Regions from separate parts of the Nostoc sp. UHCC 0252 genome, predicted to be linked through region 1. Evidence: predicted binding sites of a transcription regulator. Region 1 holds the regulator's gene; the other holds the start of a gene.
What was found. Region 1 encodes NtcA, which controls nitrogen genes in cyanobacteria. Its sites were predicted from a motif close to TNTGTANNNNNNNNTACANA; they were not measured.
Positions count from the first base shown of each region.

Region 2: a site for NtcA is predicted at 2,580-2,599, ahead of VB732_RS06620 (DUF3120 domain-containing protein). Genes of this name have one in related genera too.

Region 1 is NZ_JAYGHE010000025.1:55,297-60,664, forward strand. It holds gene VB732_RS16060 (ABC transporter ATP-binding protein) at 186-1,169, opposite strand; gene hisB (imidazoleglycerol-phosphate dehydratase HisB) at 1,320-1,946, opposite strand; gene fabI (enoyl-ACP reductase FabI) at 2,045-2,821, opposite strand; gene ntcA (global nitrogen regulator NtcA) at 3,204-3,875, shown strand; gene VB732_RS16080 (DUF3084 domain-containing protein) at 4,044-5,368, shown strand, end outside.
Region 2 is NZ_JAYGHE010000007.1:38,423-43,790, reverse strand. It holds gene VB732_RS06630 (TIGR03279 family radical SAM protein) at 1-1,253, opposite strand, end outside; gene VB732_RS06625 (undecaprenyl-diphosphate phosphatase) at 1,323-2,147, opposite strand; gene VB732_RS06620 (DUF3120 domain-containing protein) at 2,602-3,378, shown strand; gene psbU (photosystem II complex extrinsic protein PsbU) at 3,887-4,312, shown strand; gene nadB (L-aspartate oxidase) at 4,493-5,368, shown strand, end outside.

The DNA of each region.
Region 1 (5,368 bases):
TTTTGCCACGGTCAATTGCATGACACTTAAAGTGTGATTCTAAATAGTGCTGTTAGTAGTAATTTTTGCAAAAATTATGACTTCCATCATTGACTGACTATAAATAATCTTAAAAAGAGTCCGAGATTTAATTTTTCGTGAGTTGTTTCTCAAACAAATCTACAATTGACTGTTTGGCAACTAAATTAGTTAACTGAGTTATTTCTTTTTTGGATTTGTTGAATAAAAAACTCCTCTAGCGAGTAACGCGACAAGTTCATGGCAATAATTTTACCTTCCATCAGACGAACACTAGCGAGAAAATCATAGTAATCGTCTTGTAGTGTACCTTGCCAGGAACCATCAGGTTCAAATTTGAGAGTGGGTATCCATTTTTTGAGAATTTCCCAGTCACCACCTTGACCTTTTACGTGATATGTGTTGTCTACGCCTAAAAGCTCATTAAGGGAACCAGAGCAAATTAATTCACCTTGAGCGAGGATGGCAATGCGATCGCAAATCTGTTCTACTTCACTAAGAATGTGGCTATTGAAAAAAATCGTCTTACCAGCAGCTTTGAGCGCCAGAATAATTTCCCGCATCTGGTAACGTCCCACCGGATCAAGCCCAGACATCGGTTCATCCAGAAAAACTAAATCTGGCTCGTTAATTAGCGCCTGTGCCATGCCAACACGCTGTAGCATTCCTTTAGAATAGCGACGCAGCAGCTTTTTACGGGCATCGGCTTGGGATAAACCCACTAATTCCAGCAGTTGGGGAATGCGTTGGCGTTGGACACTTTGGGGGATTTGGAATAGTCCAGCAGCTAGCTGCAAAAATTCCCAGCCAGTGAGATAGTCATACAAATAGGGATTTTCTGGCAGATAGCCGATATGTTGCTTAACACTGCGATCGCCTATGGGCTTATCCAATAATAATCCCCGCCCAGAAGTGGGATGAATAATTCCCAGCAACAATTTTAAAAGGGTGGTTTTACCAGCACCGTTTGGCCCCAGCAACCCAAAGGTTTCGCCTTTGTAAACTGTTAAAGAACAGTTTTTGAGAGATACGATTTTTTGATTTAACCAAAAACCAGTACGATAGACTTTTCGTAACTCAGAAGTTAGGACTACTGGCGGAATGTCTTTCGTATTAAGTTGAGAATCAGGGTCATCTGCAACAAAGTTCATCTTGGTTTAACCACTAATTACCAGCTTGGTATTAATTACAAGTTACCTAGTAGGCTGATAATAACCATCACTAAGCGGTGTGTCAATTATTGGGAATTAGGAATTGGGAGAAGAACTACCGCCCTATGCTCAATGCCCCTAAGCCTCCTTTCATAAAACGCCTTTAGAACTAGGAATTAGACCAGCACGACGGGGGTCAATTTCCACTGCTAACCGTGTTGCCCTTGCAAAGGCTTTAAATGTCGCTTCTATGATGTGATGGGAATTAATACCATCCAATTGGCGAATGTGCAGTGTCATTTGGCTATGGTTCACGATCGCCACAAAGAATTCGCGCACGAGTTGGGTGTCATAAGTCCCTACACGCTGGGTAGGAATTTGCAAGCCGTAGCTGAGGTGGGGTCGTCCAGAAAAGTCTAGTGCTACCTGAACTAAGGCTTCATCCAATGGTGCGAGAAAATTACCAAAGCGGACAATACCTTTTCTGCTGCCTAGTGCCTGGTTGAAAGCTTGACCTAAAGTAATGCCTACATCTTCGTTGGTGTGATGGTCATCAATTTCTAAGTCTCCCTTGGCTTGGACATCTATATCAATCAGCCCGTGAGAGGCAATTTGATGCAACATATGATCCAAAAATGGAATGCCTGTTGCTGCTATGCAAGTTCCTCTACCATCCAGATTGATGGTAACTTGCACATCAGTTTCACCAGTGGTGCGGTGAACAGTGGCAATCCGAGGGGTTTCAGTTAAGCGATCGTATGAATTAACTATTTGCATGGGGAGTGGGGAATGGGGAATGGGGAATGGGGAATGGGAAATGGGAAATGGGCACTTTACTTACTCCCCACTCCCTACTCCCCACTCCCCAAATTATCTTACATTCCCATGATTTCATATCCTGCATCTACATATAGAACTTGTCCGGTAATACCACTGGACAAATCACTACATAAGAAAGCGGCTGTATTTCCCACTTCTAGCTGAGTGACGGTGCGGCGTAGGGGAGCTACTTCTTCTACATGGTGAATCATATCCAAAATCCCACCCACTGCTGAAGATGCCAAGGTGCGGATTGGGCCTGCGGAGATGGCATTGACGCGGATATTTTGTGGCCCTAGTTCGGCGGCTAGGTAGCGCACACTCATTTCTAATCCCGCCTTGGCAACTCCCATAACGTTGTAGTTAGGAATTGCTCTGACACCGCCTAAATATGTCAAGGTAACGATACTTCCTCCCTCTGTCATCAAAGGTTTAGCTGCACCACTTAACTGCACCAGCGAGTAGGTACTGATTTCTAAGGCGGTGTTGAAGCCAGAACGAGAGGTTTGGCTAAAATCTCCAGTCAAATCATCTTTGCTGGCAAAGGCCAAACAATGAATGAGGATGTCTAGCTTTCCCCACTTTTCGCGGATTGTCTCAAAGGTAGATTGAATCTGTTCATCATTTTGGACATTACAGGGAAGAAATAAGCTTGGGTTAAGGGGTTCTACCAATTCGGCAACTTTTTTCTCCATCTTGCCGCGTTCATCGGGCAGGTAGGTAATACCCAGGTTTGCTCCGGCTTTATGCAGCTGTTGGGCAATGCCCCAGGCGATGGAGCGGTTATTGGCAATACCTGTAACAAGAGCATTTTTTCCAGTCAGATTCAGCATAGAAATTGTTCATGCGATCGATCATCTAGGAGCATACTAGAATCTGAGGCACGTTTTGTCTTTGTTTTATACAGGATTTGCAAAAATGAATATTGGTAAGAGTGTTTGCTGCGTGTAAAAATCTTGATTTTTCCTAAAGATATTCCCAAAATAACTTTATTTGTTCTTTAAAAAACCCTTTTTAATACAGCTATTGTAGGTACTTATCAACAATTAGTAGCTGAAAGGATCAACAATTATGTATCATTATAAACAAAGAGTTATGAAGTGATTTGTTTGAGTATAGGAAAGTACAGAAAGGTTGACGGTGCTTTATTCATTTTTCGGGTGTATTCTTAGGTAATCAGTTTTTGTTTTTCCGGCATTGGGTAGGGGAAGGGAGATGATCGTGACACAAGATAAAGCCCTAGCAAATGTATTTCGTCAGATGGCGACCGGGGCGTTTCCGCCAGTTGTGGAAACGTTTGAACGCAATAAAACGATCTTTTTTCCTGGCGATCCTGCCGAACGAGTTTATTTTCTTTTGAAAGGTGCTGTTAAACTTTCTAGGGTGTACGAGGCAGGAGAGGAAATAACAGTAGCATTGCTTCGGGAAAATAGTGTTTTTGGTGTTTTGTCATTGCTGACAGGAAATAAGTCCGATAGATTTTACCATTCGGTTGCATTTACTCCTGTGGAATTACTGTCAGCCCCAATTGAACAAGTAGAGCAAGCACTCAAGGAAAATCCAGAATTATCAATGTTAATGCTGCGGGGTCTGTCTTCGCGCATTTTACAAACAGAGATGATGATTGAAACTCTCGCTCACCGAGATATGGGTTCCAGATTGGTGAGTTTTTTGTTAATTCTTTGTCGGGATTTTGGAGTTCCTTGTGCTGATGGGATCACTATTGATCTGAAGTTATCTCATCAGGCGATCGCAGAAGCAATTGGTTCAACTCGTGTTACCGTCACTAGGCTACTAGGGGATTTGCGTGAGAAAAAGATGATTTCTATCCACAAAAAGAAGATTACTGTGCATAAACCTGTTACCTTAAGTAGGCAATTCACATAAAATCAATCGGAGAAAGGGGAATCGGCGCGTGTTCTATTTTCAAAAATGACACTAATAGCTAGAGGTAAATCTAAAATTGAGTAATTTCAGCTATTGCCAATTTCCACTTCTTTCCAGACAATGCTTAAAAGTAGTAGGCTGTATCTGGAAGGATTTCGGTAGCTAAAGATGACCACCGGATACATCCTCATCGCAGCAATTTTAATTCTGGGAGGCGTAATTGCAACCGTGGGCGATCGCATCGGCACACGAGTTGGCAAAGCTCGCCTCTCACTTTTTAACCTTCGTCCGAAAAATACTGCTGTAGTAGTAACTATTTTTACGGGCGGCTTGATTTCAGCATCAACGTTAGGAATTTTATTCGCTGCTGACGAAGGCTTGCGAAAGGGAGTCTTTGAATTAGAAGATATTCAAACAGACCTTAGACAGAAGCGGGAACAGCTGAAAACCGCAGAAACTCAGAAAAGTCAGGTAGAAAGTGAACTAAGCCAAGCAAGAACTGCCCAAACAAAAGCACAAGAAGACTTGCAGGCAATTAATAAATCTTTACAGGCGGCGAATGCCAAACAACTCCAAACACAAGCTCAGTTGAACCGCACCATTAGTCAACAAGCTCAAACTCAAACTCAACTCCAACGCACTCAAGGTCAGCTAGGACAAGTTGTAACTCAGTACCAAAAGGCCATAGCTGAGTTGCAAAGCGTTTCCAACCAGAGAAAAGAGCTACAAGCGGCTGTTGAACTGCTGAAGACAGAACGACAACGACTGTACGCTGAAGCGAAAAAAGCCATTGACGAAGCCAAAACAGCTATTGAAAAACGCGATCGCGAACTCGCTAACCGTCAAGAAGCCGTAGAACAACGCGATCGCAAAATTGCCCAACTGGATCAACTGATTCAAAAGCGTAACGCAGAAGTTGCAGCTCGAGAGCAAGTCATTGCCAAGCGGGAATCGCTTCTCAAAGAATTAGAAGCACAACAGGAGCAACTAGAACTGGAAGTTGCAAGGCTGGAAAAATTTTATCAGTCTTACCGCGACCTGCGTTTAGGTAAACTGGCCTTAATTCGCGGTCAAGTTCTTTCTGCTGCTGTAGTTCGGATTACCCAACCTGCTGCTGCTCGTCAGGCAGTGGTACAACTTTTACAAGAAGCCAATCGCAACGCCAACCTCCGATTAAGTGAGCCTGGGGCAAATCCTGCCAATGTAGAGCTACTGCGTGTGACTCCAGATAGGGTTGACCAATTGAGCAAACAGATTAGTGATGGTCAAGAATACGTGGTGCGAATTTTTTCGGCTGGTAATTACGTCCGGGGAGAAAAGCAGATAGAGTTTTTCGCCGATACAGCCAGAAATCAATTGGTTTTTTCGGGAGGTGCAGTGCTAGCTACAACTAGTGCCGATTCCCAAACCATGACATCCTATCAATTACAGCAACGGTTGGAAATACTAATTTCTGCTTCCCAATTTCGGGCCCGTAACGCCGGAATTGTCGA
Region 2 (5,368 bases), on a different contig from region 1:
GCTAATTCTTCAATACTCATATCATCTAAAAATACTAATTCCCCATTTTTTAACATGACATTAGGGAGCAAAATCCCATCACCTAAATCTTGACCTTCTAAATTTAAAAGTAAATCATGACCAGTTAGTAATCCGGTTACACTGATAGTTTGTCCCCAATAATCACTACATAAAGCACGCATATTGACCTCTAAACCCTCAACAGAATTTAAGCGTTTCAAAATAGGTTGAAATGCTTTTTCTACAGCGTTGCCCACTACCCAGGTCAATTTTCTTTGAGGATATACTTTTGGCGGAAGTAATTCTGCTGCAATGGTGGCAAATTGCTTGATAAATAGTTGAATTGAGCCAACTCCGTTATCAATTTGAGGATATTCTTCATATTCGGACTCGCTGGGTAATTCCTCACCTGCAATCAAAAACCACTCATCAGCTAACCAAACAACGCTAGAACCAAATTGTTGGCGAAATTGCCGGGAAAGCGTTTGTACTTGGGAAATCACTTCTTGGGCTTTTTCTTCAGTTACAGGTATGAGTTCGTCTTCTGGAGGGCGAAACCGTGTCAATCCAACTGGCACAACTGCCACTGATGCCACCGTCGGGACTTCACCAGTATGAAAAGAAGTTAAATCTTTGAGAGTTTGTTCTAGATGTTTGCCATCATTGATACCAGGACAAACAACAACTTGAGCATGAATTTGGAGTCGCCTTTTTTGAAACCACTTTAGTTGTTGTAAAATTTGCCCAGCACGCTGATTTTTTAGCAGTCTAATTCTCACATCAGCTTCTGTCGCATGAACAGAAACATACAACGGAGACAAACGCATTTGCTCAATTCGCTGCCATTCTCTTTCTGGCAAATTGGTCAGGGTAAGATAAGAACCGTATAAAAAGCTCAACCGATAATCGTCGTCTTTCAAATACAAACTGGTGCGCTTACCTGGCGGCTGTTGATCGATAAAGCAAAATGGACAGCGATTATTACACTGAATTAAGCCATCAAATAGGGCAGTTTCAAATTCTAGCCCTAAGTCTTGATCGTAATCTTTTTCAATTTCTAGGCTATGAGTTTTGCCAGCAGCGTCTAAAACTTCTAGTTCTAAAACTTCATCTGCACACAGAAATTGATAATCAATTAAATCACGGGGACGTGTACCATTGATTGCAACGATCGCATCACCAGCCTCAAAGCCAATCTCTGCGGCTATTGAGTCTGGAAGAACTTTGGTAATTCGGGCAGGATTAATATTCATGGGAATTGGGAATTGGGAATTGAGAATTAGCCATTTGCTTTAAACAAATGACTAATGACTATTATTTAATTATCCTTTCCAGCCTGCTGCGATCGCAGCTAAAATAGCGCTACCGAATGCTAATCTATACCAAACAAAAACCAAAGTGTTTTTAGTTGCTAAGTACTTGATTAAAAATGCAATTGATAGGTAGGAAAAAATAAAGGTTGAAATAATCCCTACAATCAACAGTCCCACAATGTTATCTGGCAACTCGTGGGCTTGAAATGATTTGAAGATTTTCAAACTTTTATACAGCGTCGCAATGGTAAGAGTTGGGAAGCCTAACAAAAATGAGAATTTCGCTGCTGTATCGCGTTCTAATCCTAAAAATAAAGCAGTTGTCAACGTCGAGCCAGAACGAGATACACCCGGAATTAAAGCAAGTGTTTGTCCCAAGCCAACTAAAATCCCATCCCGAATCTGCAATGAATTAAAATCTCGCTTGCGAGTGCCAATTTTTTCTGCCAAACCTAGTAAAAGCGCCATTATAATTGACATGATGGCAATAATTAATGCGCTCTCTGGTAGAATATCTTTCAAAAGAAAGCCAAAAGCTAAAGCGGGTATTGTTCCGACTACAATACCCACAAGAATTTTCCACTCCTCACGTTGCCAATCTTTATCTTTTAGTGCTTCGATTCCACCTTTGACAATACTAGAAATCAGTGACCAAAAATACCCTACAATTGCGATAACACTGCCGAATTGAATGGCATCGACAAAATCTTTAGAACCTAACTCTTTCCAACCAAATACTTTGGTAAAAATCAGAAGATGTGCAGTGCTACTAATTGGTAAAAACTCTGTAATACCTTGAACAATACCCAAAATAAAAGCTTGAATAAACTCCATAAAAATCAATACCTTTTTTCTGTTCTAGACATAATTATGAACATTGTCTAGATGATGATGTTGCTTTATATACTTTTAACTGCACCTAATCTTATAGAAAGTCCGATTTTACCGCTCAATAACATCATCTAAGACGCTGACCATGTTCTTACACCCACTTGAATAAGTCAACGAAATTTTAGCAGTTTATCAAACTTTAATATTTAGCGGATTGATACTGTCAACTTTTTAACTGTTAAATTTTACCCTTTATTTTTGTAGTGCTTTGCGTACAAGAAACTACAAAATCGGTTTATACATAGTGCAACTTGAATGGATTAGCCTGGCGCAGAATGTTTTGCCTGGTTTGCACGCGCATTGCATGAAATTTCAGTATAATTGCAATGCCCCAGGGGGGGATTTTAAAATGTGATATCTTAAATAAAATAAAGTTTAGTAACAAATATTAAAAACTTTGATTAATAATACACTGTCCTCCTACACTGCTTCTACCCCTTCTATTGATACCGAGTTGGATTTAGCTGATACTGGGCAGAACGGTATCAGGCAATTGGAATCTACACTTTCCTTTTCTCCCTCTCTTCCCTTAATTTCTACCCAACAAACTTGGTTAGTGTTTGCGGCGGCGGTGTTTTTGGTAACAGTGCCAGTATTTATAGAAGCGCCAATAGTGCGATCGCTACCAGCTCTCAGTTTAGCGCTGACAGCATTTTGGGTATGGCTAAGTTTTACCTTAATGTCACGTCCTGCAACTTATGTCTGGGGCGATTTGCTCTTAGGATTTAGCTGGAGTTGGTTAGCAGGGGCGATTTACTGGGGCTGGTTACGTTGGGAACCTGTGTGGCATCTACCAGTAGAATCTATAGGCTTACCGCTTGCTTGCTGGTGTCTAGCGAAGAGTTGGGGCAAGGTTGGTAGCTGGTTTTATTTAGGATCTTTATTCGGTACAGTTTTAACAGACGTATATTTTTATCTAGCAGACTTGATGCCTTCTTGGAGGCAAATTATGAGAGTAGACGCAGATGTAGTACCACAAATCTTACAAAATGCCCTGATGCAAGTACAAACACCTTGGGGGCAAAGTTGGGCAATAGTTCTCGCCTTAGTGCTATTAACAGTCGGAATTTTAGCTTTAGGTAGAAAGCAAAGACACTGGTACGCCTTTAGTGGCGCAGTTTTAAGCACCATTTTGGTAGACAGCTTATTTTTGTTAGCTGCGATCGCAGCGTGAAGAGGTACGCGGCAAGACGCTTCTCTTACCGAAACTTTTTCTTGCCCAGTCTACGGCACATCAAAAATGATGCCGTAGATAAATAATTAGTTAAGAAATATTACATAATAGTCCATCGCTCAAATTTTCTTCTAGGGTTCTCGGTATTAGAAATCAGACGGTTTCGTGTCTGCTTGGAATGTAAAATCAGCCACCCCGAAAAGATTTCTTCTCCTTGGGAATCCGATCGAAATCATTGATAGAAGGCTATTACAGCTATGTAGACACCCTGATTCGATAAAAATTTTTGTCAAAACTACAGTCAAACCCAGTAACAGTAAATATTGTGGATATTAATACGCTGTATATTAGTTTCTGATGACTGCTGTGTTAATTAAGCTATCAGGTTTTGTTGTTTGTCCTTTGTCCTGTGTCCTCTAACGAATGACCAATGACCAATGACTAATGACCAATTACGGCTGTTAGCTTAAAACTTTTATTTCTGTTTGATGGAAAGAGGTAGAAAATCGTGAAAGGATTGGCGCGTTTATTAACAGTGTTTAGTTTGTTACTTGGTTGCTGGGGATGGTTGGGAACAACTCAGATAGCCCAAGCTGCTAGTTTCAACAGTTTTGTTCCTCAAGTCCCAATTCTGGCAATTGAGCGGCAGAATCGGGCAGATAAGAAGCTAGGAACGGAATTTGGTAAAAAAATTGATTTGAATAATACCAACGTCCGAGCTTTTCAACAATTTCCAGGGCTTTATCCCACTTTGGCTAAGAAAATCATCATAAATGCTCCCTACAAAAATGTAGAGGATGTATTGGATCTTCCAGGATTGAGCGATCGCCAAAAATCAACCCTGCAAGCCAACTTGGATAACTTTACCGTGACAGAACTAGAGCCTGCCTTCAATGAAGGAGACGATCGCTTTAACAACGGTATCTACAGATAAGTTGCAGTTAATGTAGCAAATAGCAGCCCACTCCTGATTCTAGGGAGTGGGATTACTCTATTAAAGATGAGGTGGGACAAGGAGGACAAGGGAGACAAGCTGACAAAGTAAAATTTTTCCTTGGCTCCCCCTGCCCCCTGCCCCCTGCCCCCTGCCCCCTCCCCTCCCCTCCCCATTACCTTGCCTCAGATAGATATTCCTAGCCAATTTGATGTCTTAGTAGTCGGCGCTGGTGCTGCTGGACTATACACAGCGCTGTGTCTACCAGAATCCTTACGAGTCGGCTTGATTACCAAAGAAACTGTTGCTTTGTCCGCTAGTGATTGGGCCCAAGGTGGTATTGCCGCAGCCGTTTCCCCGGAAGATTCTCCTACGCTACACATTGAAGATACGATCCGGGCAGGTGCAGGTTTGTGCGATCGCAACGCTGTAGAATTTCTCGCCCAGCTTGCCCCTAGCTGCATTCAATCCCTAGTTAACTTGGGGGTTGCTTTTGACCGTCATGGTCAAGCCTTGGCTTTAACTTTAGAAGCTGCCCATTCTCGCAACCGCGTTCTCCACGCTGCGGACACTACAGGCAGAGAAGTTACAACCACTCTCACCGCCCAAGTATTACGTCGCCCGAATATTCAAGTTATTCAGCAAGCTTTAGCTTTGAGTTTGTGGATTGAACCCGAAAGCAATCGCTGTCAGGGAATAAGCTTGTTTTATCAAGGTAAAATCAGATGGATTAAAGCTGGTGCTGTGATATTGGCAACTGGGGGCGGCGGTCAGGTATTTGCCCAAACCACTAACCCGGCTGTAAGTACTGGTGATGGGGTAGCGATCGCATATCGGGCTGGGGCTATCCTCCGCGATTTGGAATTTATGCAATTTCACCCCACAGCCCTAACTAAACCTGGTGCTGATCGCTTTCTGATTAGTGAAGCTGTACGTGGTGAAGGGGCGCACCTTGTCGATAACGAAGGACGGCGTTTTGCCTTCGACTACCATCCTGCGGGTGAACTCGCACCCCGAGATGTGGTCAGTAGAGCAATTTTTAGCCATTTGCAACGT